Regions from separate parts of the Mesorhizobium sp. B1-1-8 genome, predicted to be linked through region 3. Evidence: predicted binding sites of a transcription regulator. Region 3 holds the regulator's gene; each other region holds the start of a gene.

Region 1 (4,188 bases), 990 kb from region 3:
AAATTTAGGAATGCTGGTGCTAGCGTAAGGTCAGCTTAAGGTCGAAACCCGGTGCGTCTGCTCAGTCAGGTCAACCTGAACTCGCTCAAAATTGTCGAGAGTGCCGCCCGGCACCGTAATTTCACGCGCGCCGGCGAAGAGCAGTTCATCACCGCTTCCGCCGTCAGCCAGCGGGTGAAGAGCCTGGAGGACCAGCTGCGCTTCAAAATCTTCCAGCGCGGCGGCAATGCGGTGTCGCTGACGCCGGAGGGCGAGACCTATGTGGCCCGGGTGCGCGAGGCGCTGGAGCGCATCGTGGCGGCGAGCATGGAGGCCACCGGCCAGTCGCAGGCGCATGTCTTGAAGATCTGCGTGCTGCCGACATTCGCGGCGCGCTGGCTGTTTCCGCGTCTGTCGGTCTTCCAGCAGCGTTATCCCGACATCGAGATGCGGGTGTCGACCTCCTATGCCACGCATGAATTGTCGGCTTGCGAATACGATCTCGAGATCCGTTATGGCGACGGCAATTTCCCCGGCCTCAGTTCGGAGCTTCTGTTCAAGGAAGATCTGACGCCGGTGTGCAGCCGCAAGCTGTTCCACGAAGTGCTGGGCGACACGCCGCTGTCCAGGGTGACGCCGGAGGATCTGAGGCATTTCACCCTGCTCCACTCCGACACCTGCACCCAGAACTGGCAGTCGTGGCTGGGCTTTGCCGGCGCCAGCTTCGTGCTCGGCGAGACGAAAAGCATCTATTTCGATTCCTGCATGATGTCCTACGAAGCGGCCAATTCAGGCATGGGCTTCGCGGTGGCCAACCGTGCCTATATGGCAAGCGACATCCGCGCCGAGCGGCTGGTGGCGCCGTTCGCCGTCCACCACCCCAACACCGCCGGCTGGTATTTCGTACACCCGATCAAGACGCTCGGCGCGCGCAAGGTGGAGCTGTTCAAGCAGTGGATCCTGACCGAGGCGGCGTTGACCCAGCGCCAGCTGGATCTGGAGATCGCCGGCATGCCGGTAAAGCGCTCGGCGATGGCCTGAGGCCACGTTCGATAGGATGCACTGCCTGGATTTTGGTCAGCGCCGTAGGCCGCAAAGCGAAAACGGGAGCGCTTGCAAGAAGCTTTTTCGTCTTGCTTGAGATGCGCAGGTCCAACGGACAACAGGACTTAACATGGGTTAACAGGCGATCGCCGAACCTTGCAGAATTTCCGGTTTTTTCTGGTGGATTTCGTGCGGTTGTTCAAAACGCCGTCATGACGCAACGGCAAGACTCGGTTATGGTCCTTTGTGCGGCGGGCCTGAGTACCCGCTTGGCCGGCGCTCCAGCTTCCTCCCAAGCAGCGCCGGCCTTCTTCTTTCAAAGGCCAGCGCGGCTTGGAAGCTTGTACTGAGCAACCCTGATCTCGGCTAGCCCGGGGGGTTCCAGCCGAAAGCGTTACTGCTTCGGCGGCGTTCCGGGCTGATCGCCGCCCGTCGTCGATTTCGGCACCGGGTTCTTGTCGACCTGCGGGTTCTGGTCAACGGTGCCGCCCGGCGCCTTGGTTGGCGGCACGCTGTTGTCGCAGGCAGCGAGCGTGAGCCCTGCCGCAACGGCCAGCAGCATCGGAAGCTTCATCATGACGACCTCCTCTCGTTCGCCCCTTTCATCGAGGGCAAACGAAGCGCGGCCCGGTTTGGTTGCGTGCGCGGCCGGCTGAAGGGGCACCTGCATGCCGGTCCCGGGAACAAACCCGGCCCCTCGCCGGTTTGACCGGCAAAGAGGAGCTTTGCCATGTTCCGTCTGCTGCTTGTCGGCCTGTTCGCCTACACCGCGTACCGCGTCGCCATGAGGATCTACGAGGAGATTCCCGGCGACGTCAGGCCGCTGGCCATGCCTGGAGATGAACGGCGGTCGCTGCGCCGCCAGTCGGCGGCGATGGGAGTGGAGCCGAAGCGGTAGCAGACGCAGGTTTTCTCGCCCCCACGAAGGTCGTACGAAGGTGGGGAGAGGTGGCTCGGCGAAGCCGAGACGGAGAGGGGGATTGGCGCACACATTCAAGGAATTTAGCCTGAAAACAGCCATTTCCAGCCACTGGCGCCAGCCCCTCTCCGGCCGTTTCACGGCCACCTCTCCCCCGCTTTGCGGGGCGAGAAAAGGCGTTGCGAAACCGTTGCGAACAAAGCGGAAACGATGCTTGATGGGCAATGAACCTCGCTGCCCGTGATTCGTCCTTCGAAGCATCCGCTCCCGCCTATCTCGCCAGGCTGAATGACGAGCAGCGGCTGGCGGTCATGCATGGCGACGGCAAGGTGGCAGCGCCCTTGCTGGTCATCGCCGGCGCCGGTTCGGGCAAGACCAGCACTCTGGCGCATCGCGTGGCGCATCTCATCGTCAAGGGCGCCGATCCGCGCCGCATCCTTTTGATGACCTTCTCGCGCCGTGCCGCCGCCGAGATGGCCAAGCGCGTCGAGCGCATCGCCGGCGAGGTGCTGGGGCGCGACGCGGCCATCATCGCCGACGCGCTCGCCTGGGCCGGCACCTTTCACGGTATCGGCGCCAGGCTTTTGCGCGACTATGCCGAGCAGATCGGTCTCGACCCCGCCTTCACCATCTACGACCGCGAGGATTCCGCCGACCTGATGAACCTTGCCCGGCACGAGCTGGGTTTTTCCAAGACCGAAAGCCGTTTTCCCACCAAGGGCACCTGCCTGCAGATCTATTCGCGCGCGGTCAACGCGCAGGCGCCGCTGGGCGAAGTGCTGGGCGCGGCCTTTCCCTGGTGCGCGGCATGGGCGGAACAGCTGAAGGAGCTGTTCGCCCGTTATGTCGAGGCCAAGCAGGCGCAGAACGTGCTCGATTACGACGACCTGCTGCTCTACTGGGCGCAGATGGCGGCCGAGCCGGAGATCGCCGCGCATCTCGGCTCGCGCTTCGACCATGTGCTCGTCGACGAATACCAGGACACCAACCGGCTGCAGGCCTCGATCCTTTTGGCGCTGAAGCCGGATGGCGCCGGGCTGACAGTGGTTGGCGACGACGCGCAGTCGATCTATTCGTTCCGCGCCGCGGAAGTGCGCAACATCCTCGATTTCCCGAAACAGTTCGCAAGGCCAGCCGAAATCATCATGCTGGAGCGCAACTACCGCTCGACCGAGACGATCCTTGCCGCCGCCAATGCGGTGATAGGCGAGGCTTCGGAGCGCTTCACCAAGAACCTGTGGACCGAGCGCCGGTCCTCGCACAAGCCGCAGCTGGTCAGCGTGCGCGACGAGGCCGAGCAGGCCAACTATGTCTGCGACCAGATCCTGGCCGAGCGCGAGGCCGGCACGGCGCTGAAGGCGCAGGCGGTGCTGTTCCGCGCCTCGCACCACAGCGGGCCGCTGGAGGTGGAGCTAACGCGCCGCAACATTCCCTTCGTCAAGTTCGGCGGGCTGAAATTCCTCGACGCCGCCCATGTCAAGGACATGCTGGCGATGCTGCGCTTTGCCGAGAACCCGCGCGACCGTGTCGCCGGTTTTCGCGTGCTGCAGCTGATGCCGGGCATCGGCCCTTCCGCCGCCTCGCAGATCGTCGAGGCGATGGCGACTTCGCTTGATGAGGCGATGGGCCTTGCCCGCTACCGGCCGCCGCAGCGCGCCGCGCAAGACTGGCCGGTTTTCCTCGATCTCTATGCCGACCTGCGCGTCGCCGCCAAGTGGCCGGCCGATCTTGAACGGATCAGGCTCTGGTACGAGCCGCATCTGGAACGCATGCATGAGGACGCGATCACACGGCGAGCCGACCTTTTGCAGCTCGAGCAGATCGCGTCCGGCTATCCGTCGCGCGAGCGTTTCCTGACCGAGCTGACGCTCGATCCGCCGGATGCCACCAGCGACCAGGCCGGCCCGCCGCATCGCGACGAGGATTACCTGATCCTGTCGACCATCCATTCGGCCAAGGGCCAGGAGTGGAAGAACGTGCTTGTGCTCAACAGCGTCGACGGCTGCATCCCGGCCGATCTCGGCGTCGGCACCAAGGAAGACATCGAGGAGGAGCGCCGGCTGCTCTATGTGGCTATGACGCGGGCCAGGGACAGCTTGCACCTGGTGGTGCCGCAGCGCTTTTACCCACACAATCAGGCGGCGCGCGGAGACCGCCATGTCTATGCCTCGCGCACCCGCTTCATCCCGGCCTCGATGCTTTCCGTCTTCGAGCAGACGTCGTGGGCGAGCGCGCGGATGAAAGAC
Region 2 (4,188 bases), 2.8 Mb from region 3:
CACGTTCTTCCCGGTGCTGGGCAGGGTCCTGGCCAACGAAGCGCGCAACCTGATCGGCGTCACCACGCTGTTCGGCGTCGTTCTGTTCGCCGTCGCGCTCGCGGCCTATGTCATCGAGCGCGACATTCAGCCGGAAAAGTTCGGCAGCATCCCCCAGGCGATGTGGTGGGCGGTGGTGACGCTGTCCACCACCGGCTATGGCGACGCCATTCCGCAAAGCTTCGCCGGCCGCGTCCTTGCCGGGGCGGTCATGATGAGCGGCATCGGCATCTTCGCGCTCTGGGCTGGCATTCTTGCCACCGGCTTCTATCAAGAAGTCCGTCGCGGGGATTTCGTCCGTAATTGGCAATTGGTCGCCGGCGTGCCGTTGTTTCAGAAGCTCGGCCCGGCCGTGCTGGTCGAGATCGTGCGCGCGTTAAGACCTCGCATCCTGCCGGCGGGCGCCGTGATCTGCCGCATTGGCGAGCGCGGTGATCAGATGTTCTTCGTCGTTGAGGGGCGCGTCAGCGTCGCGACGCCGAACCCGGTGGAGCTTGGCCCCGGCGCCTTCTTCGGCGAGATGGCGCTGATCAGCGGCGAACCGCGTGCGGCGACCGTCAGCGCCGCAACGGTGGTCTCACTCCTGTCGCTGCACGCGGTGGATTTCCAGATGCTGTGCAGCAGCAGCCCGGAAATCGCGGAAATCATCCGCAAGACCGCGCTCGAACGGCGCCGCGCCGCGGCGACGGGCGGAAAAAAGGAAACAACCTCTGGCCCTTAAGTTACCACCGAAAGGCTCCCCGAAGTCGGCTGCGATACGCCCGGGAACGGCCCGATCTTGGCCGGACGATGCCCGGACTGGAAGAGGTTGCTATGGAGGTTTGCGATCCACTGCTTGCCTTCCGTCGTCAGCTCCAGATAGCGGATCGCGTCGCCGATATAGGGCTCGACCTGCAGCGTGAAGAAATCGGTGAAGATCGCACCGAGATCGGCGGCAGTCCTACAGCCGAGCTTTTCCGCCGTCCCGATCTCGGAGAACTCGGCAAACAGCGCCGTCAGCTTGCGGTGGTAGAAGGGATCGGCGAGCTGGCCGATCAGGTCCGCGGCCCTGACCAGCGCCGGCTCGGTGTTGGTGACCCGGTAGGCCGGATCGTTCGGTACCGGAAAGCGCGTCATCTCGATCGCCTCGACAATGCGCTCCTCGTCGATGAACTTCGAGGAGGCAAAACGCTGGCGCGCATACATCTTGGCACGGTCGATATGATAGGGCGCAAGCACGGCGTCGGAGGCGCCGCGCGGTGGCGTGTAGCGGTCGCCGGCCTCGTTGATGACGAAGCTTTCCTCGGTGTCGCCCTCGCACACGCCGTGCACCATGCCAATGTCGTGGACGAGCAGCGCGCAGGTATAATGCAGCCAGTCATCGGGGGTCAGGGCTTCCGAAAGCAGCCGGCCGCGGATTATCTGCTGGCCAGCGAGCGTAACCATCATCGTATGCTCGATGTTGTGATAGAGCGCGTTCGAACTGCCGATGCGCTCCAGGACAAGGCGAGCCGCCCCGCCCATGTAGCTCGCATATTCCGGATGGCGATGCGAGAAATACTGGAGATAGAGTTCTGACAGATAGTCGCCGAGCCGGTTGGCCATGATGGAGATTGGATTGAGCATGACAATCGTTCCTGACCGCTTTGAGGCATGACAAGTCGCACCGCGCGGCGGACACCGTAGCACGGTTCCAGCATTGCGTGCGCGAGGTGCCGCGTTTGCGGCGCCGCCATTGCCGGCGTGCTCCGGGATTGTGTCGAGGCAAAGCGCGTGGCCGACGATCCTTTGCGGCAAATGTTCCTGTAATGTTCTTGCCCAAAGCGAAAATCTGTGGTTGTCTGGCTTTGACCTCGCACGCGCCATGATCGCAGGGCCGCATGCGAGCCGGTATCCGGGGGCTTGAGACAAAATGGTGGCGCGGGTTCGCACGGTCGCTTTCCAGGGCATCGAGGCCGTGCCGGTCGATGTCCAGGTGATGATCGCGCCGGGCAAGATCGGCATGCACATCGTCGGCCTGCCGGACAAGGCGGTGGCCGAGAGCCGCGAGCGGGTGCAGGCGGCGCTGCATGCGTCCGGCCTGTCGATGCCGTCGAAGAAGGTGACGGTCAATCTGGCCCCGGCGGATCTCCCCAAGGAAGGCAGCCATTACGACCTGCCGATCGCGCTTGGCCTGATGGCGGCGCTCGGCGCCATCCCGGGCGACATGCTGGCCGGCTATGTGGTGCTCGGCGAACTCTCGCTCGACGGCACCATCGCGGCGGTGGCCGGCGCGCTGCCGGCGGCGATCGGCGCCAATGCGGAGAATAAGGGCCTGATCTGCCCGTTCGGCTGCGGGCCGGAGGCAGCCTGGGCCGGCAAGGATTTCGATATCCTGGCGCCGCGCAGCCTGATCGCCATCGCCAACCATTTCCGCGGCACGCAGGTGCTGTCGCGCCCCGAGGCCGGCATCCAGCTTGCGGCGCGCGACCTGCCGGATCTTGCCGACATCAAGGGCCAGGAAAGCGCCAAGCGGACGCTGGAGGTGGCGGCCGCAGGCGGGCACAATCTGATGATGGTCGGGCCGCCCGGATCCGGAAAATCGATGCTGGCGCAGCGGCTGCCGTCGATCCTGCCGCCGCTGGCGCCGAAGGAGCTGCTCGAAGTCTCGATGATCGCTTCGGTTGCGGGCGAGCTCGGCGAAGGCAAGCTGACAGACCGGCGACCGTTCCGCGCCCCGCATCATTCGGTCTCGATGGCGGCGATGGTCGGCGGCGGCATGAGGGCGCGGCCGGGCGAAGTGTCGCTTGCGCATCACGGCGTGCTTTTCCTCGATGAATTTCCCGAATTCACGCCGCAGGTGCTCGACGCGCTGCGCCAGCCGCTGGAGACCGGCGACTGCATGATCGCGCGGGTCAATTATCGCGTCACCTATCCGGCGCGCATCCAGCTGGTGGCGGCGATGAACCCGTGCCGCTGCGGCATGTCGGGCGAGCCGGGCTATCGCTGCCTGCGCGGCGAGCGCTGCCGCACCGATTACCAGGCGCGCATATCCGGCCCGCTGCTCGACCGCATCGATCTTCGGATCGAGGTGCCGGCGGTCTCGGCCAACGACCTGATCAGGCCCGACAGGGCGGAGACGAGTGCTGCGGTGGCTGAGCGCGTGGCGCGTGCCCGCATCATCCAGCGCGAGCGCTTCGAGCGGCTCGGCGTGACCAGCGCCACCACCAATGCGCATTGTTCGCCGTCAGTGATCGAGGACATCGCCAAACCCGATGCCGCGGGGCTGACCCTGCTCAGGGACGCCAGCGAGAAGCTCGGCTTTTCGGCGCGGGCCTATCATCGCGTGCTGAAAGTGGCGCGCACGCTGGCCGACCTCGACGCCAGCGAGACGGTCGGCCGCATCCATCTGGCCGAAGCGATTTCCTACCGGATGAGTGCGGAGCGCGTGGCGCAGGCGGCGTAGGATCGTTCGCTGTCCTTCTCACAAGGGCCGCCTCCCTGTACACCGGACCAGGTCAAGCATAGGGTCAGCGGAACAGCCCGGCCCGGCGGCAGACGTGCGAGGCAAGCGCGAACGGCGCCAGAAGGCCGGCCGAAGAAGATCGATGCCAAACAACCGATCTCAATCAGGGGAAGAGACATGAAGCTATCCATCGCAATTTTTTCGCTCGTTGTCGGCATGGGCTCCGCCCAGGCCGCCGACATCAAGGTCATCGATGCCGATGCAAAATTTCCCGAGGGCCCGTTCGTCGAAAACGGTATCCTCTACTTCGCCCAGTATGGCGCCGGGGAAATCGACAAATGGGACGGCAAGGCGCTCACCCAGCTGTGGTCTCAGAAGGATTCGGGCGCCAATTCCGTGCAGCGGTTCGGCGACGGCTTCATCATCGCCGGCTACGACATCGGCACCATCATCCTCACCGATGCCGCGGGCAAGACCAAGCTGACGATCGACAAGGACGACGAGGGCAACAAGCTTCTCGGTCCCAACGATATCGCTTTGGACAAGCACGGCGGCGCTTATGTGAGCCTGTCCGGACCCTGGGAGACCGATCCCATCGTCGGAAAGGTCGTTCATGTCGCCGCGGACGGCACGATCAAGGTCGTCGCGAAAGACATCCATTACGCCAACGGGCTGGTTGTCTCGGCGGACGGGAAAACCCTCTACGTCAACGAGTCCGAGGCCAA
Region 3 (4,188 bases):
GCCGGCCGGTCAAGAAATACGCCGCGGCCATCGCGCTTGCGTCGATCGCGGCCTACCTCGTCATCTCCGGCATCGTGGTCGCCGCCGAGCGAAGCTTTATCATGCTGGCGGTGATGCTGGTTGCAGTGCTCTTCGATCGCGCGGCGCTGACCATGCGCAATCTGGCGATCTCGGCGATTGCCGTCATCCTGGTGTCGCCGCATGAGGTGGTCGGTCCAAGTTTCCAGATGTCGTTTGCCGCCACGGCCGCCCTTGTCGGCGCCTATGCCGGCTTTGCCGACTATCGCGCCGGTAAAACAACAGCACCGCCGGCAAAGCTGTCGTTCCTCCGGTTCTGGTCGCGAAAGCTGGCGGTTGGAATTGGTGGCGCCGCCCTGACGTCGCTCATCGCCGGCAGCGCGACGGTGCTGTTTGCCATCTGGCATTTCCAGCGGGTGTCGCCACTCAGCGTTGTCGCGAACCTTGCGGTCATGCCGATCGTCTCGCTGATCGTCATGCCGTTTGCCGTCCTGAGCGCGCTGGCCATGCCTTTCGGCTTCGATGGCCCATTCCTCTACGTGATGGGAAAGGGCCTGACGGCGATGGTCGCGATCTCGGCGTGGATTTCGGAGCGCTCGCCGGTCGATGCCGTCGGGCTGATCTCGATCCAGTCGGTGCTGCTGGCGACGGTCGCGCTCGTCATCGCAACGATGGCGACCACGTGGCTCAGGCTGTTCGCGATTCCTTTCGCGCTCGCTGGCCTGCTTGCGATCCCGCACGTTCGCACGCCGGACGTCCTGATCTCCGAGGATGCGCATCTGGTGGCGATGCCGATCGGCGGCGGCGAACTCGCCATCAACCGCGCACGCTCGAACGAATTCACCACCGACAATTGGAAGCGCGCGCTGCAAGCCGAGGAAATTGTGCCGCCCGAAACGTTCGCGAAGGGCGCGCTGGACATCGCCGACCCCGTCGACTTGCCGCCGGGCTCGCCTTTCTATTGCACCGGCGACCTCTGCATCGCCCGGCATCCTTCGGGCGCCATCGTCGCGCTCGCCGAAGACCGTAACAGCGCGCGCCCGGCCTGCGGCTTTGCCGATCTCATCGTCATCAACGACGTCACGGCCTACAATCCCTGCCGCGATCCGCGCGTCCTCGTCGTCACCAAACGGCAGCTTGCGCGCGATGGCAGCGCCGCCGTCTTCTTCGACCCGCAATCGGCAACGGCGCAAGCGACGATCCGCTACTCGGTCGAAAAGCCTTACCGCCCCTGGCATGAGCAGCGGCGATATTCACGCGAGGCGAGGGGCCTGCCACCCTATAAACGTCCCGAGAAACCAGAAGCCAAGTCTGAGCCAGCTCAGTAGCGGTTTGTCCAAACCGCTACTGGTGTTTCGTTTTCCCGCAATTCCGGACGGAAAACCGCTGCGCACTTTTCCTGGAATTGCTCAATAGCGGCGGATCAGCCCGACGAGCTTGCCCTGAACCTTGACGCGATCCGGCCCGAAGATGCGGGTCTCATAGGCCGGGTTGGCGGCTTCCAGCGCGATCGAGGCGCCCTTGCGGCGGAAGCGCTTCAGCGTCGCTTCCTCCTCGTCGACCAGCGCCACCACGATCTCGCCGGGGCTGGCGGTGTCGGCGTTGCGGATGATGACGGTGTCGCCATCGAAGATGCCGGCCTCGATCATCGAGTCGCCCTTGACCTCGAGCGCATAATGCTCGCCGCCCGAGATCATGTCCGGCGGCACCGAGATCGAATGCGTCTGATGCTGGATGGCGTCGATCGGCACACCGGCGGCGATACGGCCCATCACCGGAATGGACACCGCCGGCACCGCATCGTCATTGCTGGGCGCGGGCGTGCGCGAGGGCGCTGCGGGCTTGATCTGCCGGCCGATATTGCCCTGTCCGCCTTGGATGACGCTCGGCGAAAACTTCCTCGCCGCGTTGAGGCCGGGCGCGATCGAATCGGGCAGGCGCAGCACTTCGAGCGCGCGAGCCCGGTTCGGCAGCCGGCGAATGAAGCCACGCTCTTCCAGCGCCGTGATCAGGCGGTGAATGCCCGACTTCGACGCAAGGTCAAGTGCTTCCTTCATCTCGTCGAAAGACGGCGGAATGCCGCTTTCCTTCAGCCGTTCGTGGATGAACATCAAGAGTTCATGTTGTTTGCGCGTCAGCATGGCGGCCCCCACGGGTCTCTGAAACCAGAATCAGAAAAACAAACCCAGAACAAACACTATCTGTTCCAGTTGTGTTCGGCAACCGTTTAAAGTTTAGTGAATGTGTTGACGTTTTGTTCAGCGTAACATCAGCACGCTGCATTCGGCGCCAGCTTCCGCGGCCGGCGCGAAGGGCTCGCGCACGATCAGGCCGTTGGCGTCGGCAAGCATTCTCAGCATCGAGGAATCCTGGATGCCGAACGGCGTCGCGACCAGCGCGCGATCATCCTCGCGTACCACGGCCCGTACATAATCCTGCCGCAGATCGTTGGCCTGCATCGCAGCAGCCAGCCGCGCCCTGCGCATGTCCTGCTGGAAACTACGGCCGCCGAGTCGCGCCAGCAACGGCTTCAGGAACAGCTGCGAGCAGACCAGGCTCGCCACCGGATTGCCGGGCAGACCGATGCAGCGGATATCGCCCAGCCGGCCAAACATCAAAGGTTTGCCGGGGCGCATGGCGATCTTCCAGAAGTCGAGGTTTATGCCTTCGCCGGTCAGCACGTCGTGGATCAGATCATGGTCGCCGACCGAGGCGCCACCAAGCGTGACGATGACGTCGGCCTTTGCCGCGACAGCTTTCTTGACCAGCGCCGCTATATCCTGCTCGCGGTCGGCGGCGATGCCGAGATCGAGAGCGCGGGCACCGACCGATTGTGCGGCGGCTGCGACGCCATAGGCATTGGAGGAGATGATCTGGTCCGGCCCGGGTTCACTGCCCGGCGCCAGCAATTCGTCGCCGGTGGCGACGATCGCGACCAGCGGCCGTCTCACCACGTTCAGCGTGGGATGGTTGGCCGATGCGGCCAGCGATAGCGCTGCCGGATCGAGTATGCGGCCCTTATCCAGCAGAACGTCGCCTTGCGAAAAATCCAGCCCGCGGCGGCGGATGTTGCGGTCTTTTGCCGTCGGCTCGGTCACCTCGACATGGCCATTGCCGAGATCGCGGACATTCTCCTGGATGACGATGGTGTCGGCGCCCTCCGGCACGGGAGCGCCGGTGAAGATGCGCACCGCCTCCGCCCGGCCGACGGACCCGTCATAGCCGCGCCCGGCCGGCGCCATGCCGATCACCGAGAGCCGCACCGGCACCGATGCCACATCCGCGGCCCGCACGGCGTAGCCGTCCATGGCCGAGGCGTTGAAGGGCGGCTGGGTGCGGAGCGCCACCACCGGTTCCGCCAGCGCACGGCCAGCCGCATCGGCCAACGGAACGCTTTCGCCCGGCAGTGCCGTGGCACCATCCAGCAGACGTTCGAGCGCCTCGGCGACCGGAACCAGCGCCATCTAAGAACCCGCCTTATAGTCGCCGGACTTGCCGCCGGTCTTCTCGACCAGTTTTATGCCGGAAATCACCATGGCGCGGTCCACCGCCTTGGCCATGTCGTAGATGGTTAAGCAGGCGACCGAAGCGGCAGTCAGCGCCTCCATCTCGACGCCGGTCTTGCCGGTGACGCGCGCGAGCGCAGTGACCTTGAGGCCTGGTAGTGCGCGATCCGGCTCGATGTCGACGGCAACCTTGGTCAGAAGCAGCGGGTGGCAGAGCGGGATCAATTCATAGGCCTTCTTGGCCGCCATGATGCCGGCGATGCGCGCGGTTCCCAGCACATCGCCCTTCTTGGCGTCGCCGGCAAGGATCATGTCGAGCGTTTCCGGCCGCATCGCGACAAAGCCTTCGGCGATGGCCGTGCGCGTCGTCTCGGCCTTGTCGCCGACGTCGACCATGTTGGCCTCGCCCTTGGCGCCGAGATGGGTGAGGGAGGCCATTTTCAAACGGCCTCGGCCGGCGCCTGGCCCGTGAGCAGGAGCTGCGTTGCCGCCGCGACATCCTGTTGCCGCATCAGGCTCTCGCCGACGAGGAAGGTGCCTATCCTGCTCTCTTCCAGCCGCCGGCAATCCTCATGCGTGAAGATGCCGCTCTCGCTGACCAGCAGCCGATCCGCCGGCACCACGGCCGCCAGCCGCTCCGAAACCCCGAGGCTGGTCTCGAATG
Region 4 (4,188 bases), 2.7 Mb from region 3:
GTTGCCGGCCCCCTGCAGATGGGCATTGACGGCGTCGCGGACCTTGTTGCCCGACCAGGTCCCGGCAAGATCGACATGCGCAACCTGCGCGGTGGCATGCACGCCGGCATCGGTGCGGCCGGCGGCGCGGAGCCTCACCTCTTGGCCGCAGAACTTTTCGATCGCCTGCTCGATCGCCTGCTGCACCGACGGCTGGTCCGCCTGGTGCTGCCAGCCGGCGAATTGGCTGCCGTCATACTCGATGTCGAGACGAAAACGCGGCATCTCAGCGAGCGATCTGCACTCGAGACGAGACGCCGCGTTTCCGGTTCGGGGTCATGCCTATGCTGCAAGCGCGGTGAAGGCCGAAGCGTAGACCAGCTTGCCGGCCTCTGGCGCATCGCCCCAGGCCAGCGCCTGCAGCGCTTCGCCCTGATACTCGCTCTCGAATTTCTCGGCGCGGGCATGGCTGTAGCCGAAGCGGCCGTAATAGGCCGGATCGCCCAGCACCACGGCCAGCGTCTCGCCGGCATCCTTGAGGCGGATATGCGCCTCGCGGATCAGCGCGCCGCCGATGCCGCTGCCATGGAAGGACGGCTCGACCGCCAGCGGCGCCAGCGCCACAGCGGCGAAGCGCCTGCCGCCGTTCTGGACGAACAGCCGCGAAAACAGGATATGGCCGACGACCTGGCCGTCTTCTTCCGCAACCAGTTCGACGACGGCGTCGCCGCCGGTGACCAGCGCGTCGACCAGACCGGCCTCCGTATGCTGGCCGAAGGCATGTTCCTCGACGAGGCGGATCGCCTCGCGGTCCCGCGGCGTCGCCGCGCGTATCGACATCATGCTCATTTGAGTTTCATTCCTTTTTCGATCTTGGCCCCGCGCAGAAACTCCTGCGCAGCGGCGGGCTTTCCGCCCGCCCGTTGAACTTCGACCAGCCGAACCGCGCCTGATCCGCAGGCGACCGTCAGCCGGTCATCGAGAATTCCTCCCGACTCGCCGACGCCATTGGAGAGCGTCGTGCGAAGCAGTTTCAGCCGCTCCATGCGGCCACCAATTTCGACCTCGCTCCACGCGCCTGGAAAGGGTGAGAGGCCGCGAATGTGATTGTGGACTTCGCCGGCAGGCCTAGTCCAGTCCACGCGCGTCTCCGATTTATCGATTTTGCGGGCGTAGGTCACCCCCGTCGTCGCCTGCGGGGTAAATGTCAGACAATTTATCCCCAACTGCGTAAGCGCTTCCACCATCAGCGATGCGCCGATCGCCATCAGGCGGTCATGCAATTCGCCGGCGGTCATGTCGGGTCCGATGGCGCATTTTTCAACCAATGCCACCGGCCCGGTGTCCAAACCCTCTTCCATGCGCATCACCATCATGCCGGTCTCGGCATCGCCGGCCATGATGGCTCGCTGGATGGGGGCGGCGCCGCGCCAGCGCGGCAAAAGCGAAGCATGGCCGTTGAGGCAACCAAGCCTGGTCGCCTCCAGAACAGGTCTCGGCAAAAGCAGACCATAGGCGACGACAACGGCGACATCGGCGTGCAAGGCGGCAAAGGCCTGCTGCTCGGCCTCGCTCCTGAGTGATGTCGGCGTCCGCACCTCAAGGCCCAGGCGCTCCGCCTCGCGCTGCACCGGCGAGGGCGTCAATTCCAGCCCGCGCCGGCCGGCGGCGCGCGGCGGCTGGGTGTAGACGGCGGCGATGTCATGGCCGGCTTCGGCGATGGCGCGCAGCGTCGGCACGGAAAAATCCGGCGTGCCCATGAAGATGATGCGGAGGGGCATGACCCCTAACCCACCATCCTGCCCGGCGCCTTGTCCCTGGCGAGCTTCTTGAACTTCTTCACCACCATATCGCGCTTCAGCTTCGAAATGTGGTCGATGAACAGCACGCCGTTGAGATGATCGATCTCGTGCTGCAGGCAAGTTGCCATCAGGCCTTCGGCCTCGATTTCCTGCAATTTGCCGTCGCGGTCGAGATATTTCACCCGCACGGCGGCGGGGCGCTCGACCTCGGCATAATAGTCGGGGATCGACAGGCAGCCTTCCTCGTAGACCGAGCGCTGGTCGGCGCTTTCGAGGATTTCAGGGTTGATGAAGACATGCGGAGCCGGCGTCTCGCCTTCCTTGGCAAGGTCGATGACCAGCATCCGCAACGGCTCGCCGATCTGAATCGCCGCCAGCCCGATGCCGGGGGCGTCATACATGGTCTCCAGCATGTCGTCGGCCAGCTTGCGCAACGGCGCGTCGACGCGCTCGACCGGTTTGGAAACCTGGCGCAGGACGGGATCGGGAAGGATGATGAGCGGCTTGATCGACATGGCGTCTCACGTAAGACCTAGGCGGAAAAGCGTCAACCGGGGGATCTTTGAGTTGTTCACGTTTTGATCTGTGCCAGCCCAACGAATCGGCTATGCTGTCGTCATGAATGACATGACCTCCATCTTTTCAGAGCCGGTGGCGCGGCTCGGCGCGACCACCATCACCCTCGGCCAGGCGCTGGCTTTCGGCGCGATCCTTTTGCTTGCGCTGTTTCTGGCCCTCGTCGTTGCGCTGTGGCGCGCGGCCAAGGCGCGCGCGGCGGCCGCGGCGGAAGCCGCCGACCGTGCGCGCGACACCGAGGCGCGGATGGCCGACATCCTGCAGTCGCAGGCGGAGATGCAAGGCCGCATGGGCGCGATCGCCGAAGTGTTCGGCGCCAGGCAGGCCGAGCTCACCCAGTCGCTCGGCCAGCGGCTCGACGCCATGACCGGCCGCCTCGGCCAGACCATGACCGAGCAGACCAAATCGACGCATGAGAGCCTCGCCAAGCTGCAGGAGCGGCTGGCGGTGATCGATACCGCGCAGGGCAATATCCAGTCGCTGGCCGGCCAAGTCGTGCAATTGCAGGCGATCCTGTCCAACAAGCAGACGCGCGGCGCCTTCGGCCAGTCGCGCATGGAGGCGATTATCGCCGACGGCCTGCCGCACGGCGCCTATGAGTTCCAGGCAAGCCTGTCGAACGGCAGCCGGCCGGATTGCCTGGTGCGGATGCCGAATGGCGCGCCTTCGCTTGCCATCGACGCCAAGTTCCCGCTGGAAGCCTGGAATGCCATCCGCGCCGCCGAAGGCGCCGACATGCAGAAGGCGGCCGCACAGGCTTTCCGGCGCGACATCGAGGTGCATGTCCGCGATATCGCGGAAAAATACCTGATCCGGGGCGAGACGCAGGACACCGCCTTCATGTTCGTGCCGTCGGAATCGGTGTTCGCCGAAATCCACGAGAATTTCGAGGCGGTGGTGCAGAAGGCGCATCGGGCGCGGGTCGTCATCGTCTCGCCGTCGCTGCTGATGCTGTCGATCCAGGTCATCCAGGCGATCCTGAAGGATGCGCGCATGCGCGAGCAGGCGCATCTGATCCAGGGCGAGGTCATCCGGCTGATGGAGGACGTGGCGCGCGTCGATGAGCGGGTGCGCCGGCTGCAGACGCATTTTACCCAGTCGGCCAAGGACATCGACGACATCCTCGTCTCGACGTCGAAGGTGACCAAGCGCGGCCAGAAAATCGAGGCGCTGGAATTCGCCGAAGGCGAGACCGAGCCGCCGCATGGTGCTCCGGCCAGGGCCGAGGCCGGCGTGCGGGTGGCGGACTCCAAGACAGGCCAGTTGCGACTGCGCGTCGTCGAAGGCGACGACTAAGCAAAGCAATTCCAGGAAAAGTGCATCGCGGTTTTCCGTCCGGAATTTAGACCGGTTTCCGCTTACTGGCCCTCGATGATCGTGGTGCCTTCGATTTCCGGCAGCCAGTGAAGCGCCGAGCGATGCCAGATCTGTTTTCTCGGAACCAGCTCTTCGCGCTGACTCGTCGTACCAACCCGGATGCCATAGATTTTCGGGCCGTCGCCGACCGATGTCGCATAAAGATGCGAGCCGCAGTCGGCGCAAAAGGCCTGGGCCCGCTTGGCGCCGCTCGATCCGGTCTTGATATAGATCTTGGGCGTGCCCTTGGTAATCCGGTAGTGATCTTCGGGCGCAGGGACCGTCACCCGAAAGGCCGTGCCGGTCAATTTCTGGCAATCGGTGCAGTGGCAGATCGAGGTCTTTTCAGGATCGACCTCAGCCTCATAGGTGATGGCGCCGCAATGGCAGCCGCCGTCGATCTTCATTAGCCTTTCCTCCTTGCGGGTTCGCTGCATTGAGCCTAGCCCTCTTCGGAAGCTTCGGCGATGGCCTT

What was found. Region 3 encodes LexA, which represses DNA repair genes until DNA is damaged. Its sites were predicted from a motif close to TGTTCNNNNTGTGTTCNG; they were not measured.
Region 1: FJ974_RS22550 (ATP-dependent helicase) is a predicted target of LexA. The motif match lies at 2,135-2,152, and genes of this name have one in related genera.
Region 2: FJ974_RS03185 (YifB family Mg chelatase-like AAA ATPase) is a predicted target of LexA. The motif match lies at 1,817-1,834, and genes of this name have one in related genera.
Region 4: FJ974_RS03025 (DNA recombination protein RmuC) is a predicted target of LexA. The motif match lies at 2,350-2,367, and genes of this name have one in related genera.

The regions. Positions count from the first base shown of each region.
Region 1 is NZ_CP083956.1:4,573,696-4,577,883, forward strand. Features, by position in the region: gene FJ974_RS22535 (LysR substrate-binding domain-containing protein) at 52-1,020, shown strand; gene FJ974_RS22540 (hypothetical protein) at 1,418-1,600, opposite strand; gene FJ974_RS22545 (hypothetical protein) at 1,754-1,921, shown strand; gene FJ974_RS22550 (ATP-dependent helicase) at 2,167-4,188, shown strand, end outside.
Region 2 is NZ_CP083956.1:673,551-677,738, forward strand. Features, by position in the region: gene FJ974_RS03175 (cyclic nucleotide-gated potassium channel) at 1-760, shown strand, start outside; gene FJ974_RS03180 (metal-dependent phosphohydrolase) at 757-1,644, opposite strand; gene FJ974_RS03185 (YifB family Mg chelatase-like AAA ATPase) at 1,931-3,463, shown strand; gene FJ974_RS03190 (SMP-30/gluconolactonase/LRE family protein) at 3,641-4,188, shown strand, end outside.
Region 3 is NZ_CP083956.1:3,587,210-3,591,397, forward strand. Features, by position in the region: gene FJ974_RS17400 (ComEC/Rec2 family competence protein) at 1-1,346, shown strand, start outside; gene lexA (transcriptional repressor LexA) at 1,428-2,159, opposite strand; gene glp (gephyrin-like molybdotransferase Glp) at 2,277-3,482, opposite strand; gene moaC (cyclic pyranopterin monophosphate synthase MoaC) at 3,483-3,962, opposite strand; gene trpC (indole-3-glycerol phosphate synthase TrpC) at 3,965-4,188, opposite strand, start outside.
Region 4 is NZ_CP083956.1:641,206-645,393, forward strand. Features, by position in the region: gene truA (tRNA pseudouridine(38-40) synthase TruA) at 1-264, opposite strand, end outside; gene FJ974_RS03010 (GNAT family N-acetyltransferase) at 322-828, opposite strand; gene fmt (methionyl-tRNA formyltransferase) at 825-1,760, opposite strand; gene def (peptide deformylase) at 1,766-2,296, opposite strand; gene FJ974_RS03025 (DNA recombination protein RmuC) at 2,400-3,653, shown strand; gene FJ974_RS03030 (GFA family protein) at 3,716-4,120, opposite strand; gene FJ974_RS03035 (cation diffusion facilitator family transporter) at 4,156-4,188, opposite strand, start outside.